DNA from 3 places in the Glutamicibacter sp. M10 genome. Region 2 is predicted to be linked to each of the others. Evidence: riboswitches for the same ligand, from Rfam matches in the RefSeq annotation. Region 2 holds a riboswitch; each other region holds the start of a gene.
The links. Region 2 has a riboswitch for thiamine pyrophosphate ahead of thiC (phosphomethylpyrimidine synthase ThiC). Riboswitches for the same ligand answer to the same signal wherever they lie in the genome.
Positions count from the first base shown of each region.

Region 1: linked by a shared signal. The riboswitch ahead of N6V40_RS06915 (ECF transporter S component) and the one ahead of thiC (phosphomethylpyrimidine synthase ThiC) in region 2 are both predicted to bind thiamine pyrophosphate.
Region 3: linked by a shared signal. The riboswitch ahead of thiM (hydroxyethylthiazole kinase) and the one ahead of thiC (phosphomethylpyrimidine synthase ThiC) in region 2 are both predicted to bind thiamine pyrophosphate.

Region 1 covers NZ_CP104918.1:1,410,314-1,412,570, forward strand. Annotated here, with positions in the region: gene N6V40_RS06900 (MrpF/PhaF family protein) at 1-236, shown strand, start outside; gene mnhG (monovalent cation/H(+) antiporter subunit G) at 236-637, shown strand; gene N6V40_RS06910 (DUF4235 domain-containing protein) at 726-977, opposite strand; TPP riboswitch at 1,052-1,175, shown strand; gene N6V40_RS06915 (ECF transporter S component) at 1,241-1,861, shown strand; gene N6V40_RS06920 (ATP-binding cassette domain-containing protein) at 1,858-2,257, shown strand, end outside.
Region 2 covers NZ_CP104918.1:1,562,012-1,564,268, forward strand. Annotated here, with positions in the region: gene thiC (phosphomethylpyrimidine synthase ThiC) at 1-1,092, opposite strand, end outside; TPP riboswitch at 1,088-1,197, opposite strand; tRNA gene N6V40_RS07655 (tRNA-Thr) at 1,373-1,443, opposite strand; tRNA gene N6V40_RS07660 (tRNA-Thr) at 1,963-2,034, shown strand; tRNA gene N6V40_RS07665 (tRNA-Met) at 2,082-2,155, shown strand.
Region 3 covers NZ_CP104918.1:483,324-485,580, forward strand. Annotated here, with positions in the region: gene N6V40_RS02385 (hypothetical protein) at 1-609, shown strand, start outside; gene N6V40_RS02390 (GntR family transcriptional regulator) at 606-971, shown strand; TPP riboswitch at 1,009-1,103, shown strand; gene thiM (hydroxyethylthiazole kinase) at 1,093-1,887, shown strand; gene N6V40_RS02400 (thiamine phosphate synthase) at 1,880-2,257, shown strand, end outside.

The DNA.
Region 1 (2,257 bases), 150 kb from region 2:
TCATGCTGGGTCTAGCCACCGTTGCGTGCTTGATCCGCGTTGCCAAGGGCCCCTCGATTCTTGACCGAGTCTTAGCCTTGGACGTGATGCTGCTGATCATTTCCGTGGCGTTGTGCTTGGAAATGGTCTTCAACCGCCACACCGACTACCTGTTGTTTGTCGTTGTTGCGTGCACCTTGGGCTTCATTGGCTCGGTTACGGTGTCGCGGTACGTCTCGGATCAGAGGAACGCCTAATGGAATTGTTCCTCGATATTCTTGTCGCCGTCCTGCTGATCACCGGCTGCCTCATGTCGCTGATTGCCGGTATCGGTCTGCTTTCATTCCCCGACATGCTCACTCGGATGCACGCCGCCACCAAACCGCAAGTACTTGGCTTTCTGCTGATCTTCACCGCGCTAGCAATTCACTTGCGTAGCTGGAGTGTGGTTCCAGTATTGTTCCTGGCTTGGGGGATGCAGCTACTGACCGCTCCCGTATCCGCACATATGATTGGGCGCGCTGGTTACCGAACCAAGCACGCTGCCAAACAATCTCTCTACGCCGATGAACTGAGGCAAGTAGTGGACACGGTATCTGACGCACCGGCCACCGCGTCTGTTGAAGTCTCCAGCGAAGAGTCGAAGGACTCAAAGTAAAACTGAGCAGTGAAAAACTGAGCAGTGTAAAACTGAACAAAACAAAAAGGAACGGCCCACCATTGGTGGGCCGTTCCTTGAGCATTAGCTACTTGCTGAACCGTGCGACAACCTTGTTGGTGCCACGGTCTGCCAAGACCTGGATGGTCGCTGCGACAATCGATGAGAAGATCGCGAATCCGAGCGCCTGACGGAATGAAGCCTCAGCAGCTTCTTCGCTACCCTTGCGGGGAGCCTTATTTCCGGTGACGCCCTTCCACAGCTGATCAACTAGCTTGCTGCCGAGCAAACCGGCGCCAATCGAAATTCCGGTGGTGGCAAGTTTCTGTACTGTGTTCATATTGCCCTCGCTTCAACGTCGTAACTTATCTTTCCTCTGCCCAGCATACCTGCGGTAAGGTGGGGGAGCAGTAATTTTTCCGACAGGGGAGCGTCAGACTTCAAAAAGAAGTCGCCAAGACGCTGAGAGTGCGATAGATCGCAGACCCTCGAACCTGCTCCGGCTAGTACCGGCGAAGGAAGTCGAGCATCTCGGATGCGGACGGGTGTAGCACTATGCCATCAGTCCGTACATCTCCCCTCCTAAATATAGGAGGACCACCCATGAACCAAGTAGCCGCAAAACAGCGAACCAGCTGGCGCGTTGTCGACATCGTCGTAGCCTCAGTAATCGCCGTAGCCTCAGGAGTGATCTTCTGGGCTTGGAGCGCAGGCATGCCGCTGTTCTCGCTAGCTTTTGTTGCCTTCCCACCTGCCGCTGCACTGCTGACTGGCGTATGGCTCTTCCCAGCGGTACTCGGTGCCCTGATCATCCGCAAACCAGGTGCAGCAGTGTTCTGCGAATTACTGGCAGCCATTATCGAGGCATTGCTGGGATCTCACTACGGTCTGAGCGTCATCGTTTCCGGGCTGGTCCAGGGCCTTGGTGCTGAATTGGTCTTTGCCATCTTCCGCTACCGCAAGTGGAACCTGAGCGTTGCGCTCATTGCAGGTTTTTTCACCGGCATCTTCGCCGGTATTTCCGAAGCCTACATCCTGGCGTACTACGTGGAATACACCTCAGCACTAAAGATCTTGCACGTGCTGATCACCGGCGTCTCTGGACTGATCATCGCTGGTCTGCTGTCTTGGCTGGCCACCCGTGGATTGGCTAAGACCGGTGCACTGAGCGCACTGGCTAGCCGCCGTGCTCACCTCGAGTCCGGGAAACTGGACGCCAAATGAGTTCGCTGGCTAACCGTGGCGCTGACGCTCAAACTCGGCGGGGCGCCGAGATTTCTGCGCGTGGTTTTAGCTGGCAGCATGCCGAAAGAACAACTCCCGCCGTTTCCGGTTTAGACCTTAATATTCAGGCTGGCCAGAAAGTACTTCTTGTTGGTCCTTCCGGTGCGGGAAAGTCGACCTTGCTACATGCTCTGGCGGGGTTGTTGGAAGTCGACGAGTCGCAGCAAATGCGTGGCGAGCTACTCATTGACGGGGCAGATGCCTTTGCTCGCCAACGCCCGGTTGGGCTGATGCAGCAAGACCCGGAGACCCAAGTGGTGCAGAGCCGGGTAGCTGATGATGTCGCCTTCGGTGCGGAGAATCTTGCTGTAGATCCCGAGGTGATCCGTGAGCGCA
Region 2 (2,257 bases):
CCAGGCCCGCTTGGTCAGCTCAGCTAGGGTATCTAGCTCAGCGAACTGCGCGGCGTCATTGGCATCAGCAATGGAGCCGGGACGAAGCCCGTCACCCAGTGAGAAAGCAACGTCGTACTGTGCGAAGATTTCGCAGAGCTCATCAAAGTGCGTGTACAAGAAATTCTCTTCGTGATGTGCCAAGCACCAGCCGGCCATGATGGACCCACCGCGCGAGACAATGCCGGTAACCCGGTTGGCAGTCAAAGGAACATAACGCAAGAGCACGCCAGCGTGAATGGTCATATAGTCCACGCCCTGCTCACACTGTTCAATGACGGTATCGCGGAAGATCTCCCAGGTCAGTGCGTTGGCTTCGCCATTGACCTTTTCCAAGGCTTGGTAGATGGGCACCGTTCCGATGGGCACCGGTGAATTGCGGATGATCCACTCACGAGTGGTGTGGATGTCATCACCGGTGGATAGATCCATGACGGTGTCTGCACCCCATTTGGCGGCCCACTGCAGCTTGGATACTTCTTCAGCAATCGAGCTGGTCACCGCAGAGTTGCCGATATTTGCATTGATTTTCACCAAGAAGGCTTTGCCGATAATCATCGGTTCAGATTCCGGGTGATTGATATTGGACGGAATGATTGCTCGCCCGGCCGCCAGCTCGCTGCGCACCAGTTCTACATCGCACTCTTCGCGAACCGCTACATATCGCATTTCAGGGGTGATCACCCCAGCTCGTGCGTAGTGCATTTGGGTTACTGTGGCCCCCTGAACTGCACGTAGTTGTGGCGCCGTGCGTCCGGCCCATTCATCGCTGGCAGTTCCTCGGCGGACCGCTGAGCGCCCGTCATCGTGCAGATTGCGTTCGCGGCCTTCATAGACCGCAACGTCTGCTCGTTCCATGATCCACGGTTCCCGAAAAGGATTCAGTCCCTGAGTTGGTTCGCTACCTGGACCACTGGTGCGATACACCCGTAGCGGTTCATTTGGCTGGCCATTGGGGGAGTCCGCAAGTTGAATTTGCGTGACGGGAACTGAGATCCCTTCCGATTCGCGGAACGCGAGAGAGTGGGCAGGATGTTGTTCAAATTGTTCCATTGAGAAACTCACTTCCTTCGCCGGCATTACCCGGACAGGTTCAACGGTCGCGGACGGCGATAGCCCGATCTCAGCCCTTGCCATGGGGCTCCCGTGTGGTCGGAGACGACACTAGCATGAAAAAATCGGCGCACAAGAATGGGCGCCAAAATTTGACGCTAGGTCTGAGCGTTGGAAGTGGAAGATGGGGGAGAAGCGAAGTGGCAGCGGGGCCCAAGAAAATAAGTCCAGATAGACGAAAAGAGAGACAATCTGAATTCAGATTGTCTCTCTTATTTCGAGCCCCTGCCGGAATCGATCCGGCGACCTCGTTCTTACCAAGAACGCGCTCTACCACTGAGCTAAGGGGGCAACGAGTAAATACTCTACACAGGTTTTTGGCGATTTCAAAATCCGTAACGAGTTTGTAGCTGACGTCACAAGACCCCTACTCAAGTAGGAAAAACGCGGCAGGGGATCGGTTGCTCGATGGTGTTCTAAACGCGGGTAGTCTGCGCCGCGAAAAATGGCAGACCTCGCACATGTTGATATTTACCTCTTTTGACTGCGAAGCATCAAGATGTACGGATGTTTTGTTGTTGGAAAAGTGATTTTCACTGACTCAAGCGGCAGGAAAGTGGCACCGCTTGGTCGTTAGAAAAGGAACTCGTGCAGCGCTTTCCGAAGGCTGGAAATTACCAAATTGACCACTACTAATGCTCCAGTGAGCATCGTCACCTATGCGCTTTTGTGCCAACCTTCGTTCCATGTCAGCACTACGTCTTCTAGAAACATGCGTTGACTTGGGGTAACGCGACGCGGTCCGAAATTCATTGGAGGCGAATGACGATTTTTCTTTGTGCCCAAAGCCGTGTAGAGTATTTACTCGTTGCCCCCTTAGCTCAGTGGTAGAGCGCGTTCTTGGTAAGAACGAGGTCGCCGGATCGATTCCGGCAGGGGGCTCTGAGTGAGAAGTAGTCTTGGCTTCTACTGGATTGCTTCTCACTTGTGGCGGCGTAGCTCAGCTGGTTAGAGCGCACGACTCATAATCGTGAGGTCCCGGGATCGAGTCCCGGCGCCGCTACAGATTTGGCCCCGAAATTCATTGAATTTCGGGGCTTTTTCATGCTCAAAATCGAATCCTAGTGCCGTAGGTGGGACCTAGGTGTACCTCGAAAGTACCCCC
Region 3 (2,257 bases), 1.1 Mb from region 2:
TTGATTATCTGGCTTGCGGCCAGTGAACTCGTTGACCAAACGCCAGAGCCATTCGGTGAAGCCGGGGCCCGTGCTGTTGGCGCTTCCTTTGCGCTGCCATGGTCAGCGGCGGCGGTAGTCCTGTACCTAGTAATCTCTGCCGGCTTCGCGCTCTATGCACATTCACGAGCAAAGCTGGGGGCACTTTCTGAACCGAAGAGCCAAAATCTTCCGGTTTGGGTGTACACGATTGCAGCGCTGTTCATCCTCAGCGGGAGCATCTTGCTTTACGCCCCACAAACACTGAGCCCAGGGGCACAACAGCTACTCTCGCCATGGGTCACCTCGGCAATAATCGTGGGAACGTTGGTAGCCGCGGCCGGTTACTTCTGGTGGATCCGCCATTGCGCAGTCCCCTGGGACCTCACGGACGAACAGGAAATCTGGTATCGGCAAATCTTGGAGTTCCGAGCCTTACGAGTGCTCTGCAGTGCGTATTTCCTCTTGCCGGGCTTGGTCTCTTCCGATGAGCCAGCGGTGCTAGCCATAGGCATTGGGCTCTTCTGCATCCCAGCCTTACTCGTGGTCAATCGCCCGAAGGCGCGCCTGACCACGAGCGTGCGCGCATGAGCACCCAGATCACGGTAGATCTTGAGGCGGCTACCGCTCCTTATGAGCAGATCCGTTCGCAGATCGCGTCGCTGATTAACCTCGGCGAATTAGTGGCAGGTAGCAAGCTACCCACGGTCAGGGCGTTGGCCACAGATCTTGGGGTAGCTGCCGGAACAGTCGCTCGTGCCTACAAAGAGCTGGAAGCCGAAGGGCTCATTTCTTCAAGACGCAGGGCCGGCACGATAGTTAATGAACGCGCTACCCCCATCGAAGAGCATGAAGATCTGGTGGCGGCCGTAGACCACCTTTGGAAGCTAGCAGCAGCGCAACATGTCGATGCGGCGACACTTAAAGCGTTAGTGGCGAGACGTGAACGTTAAGAATTTGTTCTAGGCATTGCCACTGCGTACGCTCTAGATCAGTGACACGGGGTGTCGGAGAAGCCGACTGAGATGAAACCCGTCGAACCTGATCTAGTTCACGCTAGCGGAGGGATGTCGCATGACTCTGCCTACCGTTGCCCAAAAATACCGGCAACACTCCCCTTTAGTTTTTTGCCTGACGAATACCGTCGTCACCAATTTCACCGCCAATGTCCTACTGGCTTCCGGCGCTTCACCAGCCATGACTAATCTGCCTGGCGAAGCTGGCGGGTTTGCTGCCTTGGCTTCTGCAGTGCTGGTGAATCTAGGCACGCCAAGCACCGAGCAAATGGTGGCCATGGAGGAAGCGGTGCTCTCGGCGAGCGCAGCAGGCACCCCGTGGGTATTGGATCCTGTGGCTGTCGGCGCCCTGTCGGTACGCACCGACTTCGCCCGACGCATAGTTCAAGAACATCCCACCTTGATCCGTGGAAACGCTTCGGAAATCCTCGCCTTGGCGGGCAAGGATTCCAGTGGCCGTGGTGTTGATGCGGCAGATACCGTGCAGGCTGCCCTCGATGCAGGACGCGAACTGGCGCAAGAACACGGCTGCGTTGTTGCTATCTCCGGCGAAGCCGATGCGATCATCGACGCTACCCGTACCGTACTGGTACACACCAACGGTATCGGGCTGACCAGAATCACCGGTGGCGGATGCGCGCTAGGTGCCTTTAACGCTGGAATGCTCGCGGTGCACGAGGACCCCTTTGAAGCATCCATCGCCGCCCACGGTTTTTACGGTCTGGCCGCCGAAAAGGCACTGGCCGCAAGCACCGGACCGGGAAGCTTTGCGGTGGCGTTCCTTGATGCGCTGGCCGCCACGGAACCTGAAGAATTACAGACTTTGAAGTACGAGGAACTGAACCATGGATAATATCGGCGCCTACCTAGTAGCCAACACCGCCAGCTGCACTCCACGCACCACCTTGGAAGTTATCCAAGGAGCAGTAGCCGGCGGCATCGAATGGATTCAGCTGCGGGCCAAAGATGAGACTGCCCGCGAATTCTTTGAACTGTCCTGCGCTGCAGCCCAACTAACCAAAGGCAAAGCCAAACTATTGATCAATGACCGGATTGACGTGTTCTTAGCTGCTCGCGCGGCCGGAGCTGCGGTCAACGGTATCCATATCGGGCAAAAAGACATTCCGGTGCGACTTGCCCGTGAGATTATCGGCGAAGGCATCATCGGTTTGAGCGCTTCCACCGATGAACAACTGGCCCAGGCGAGTCTCGACGCGGAGGTC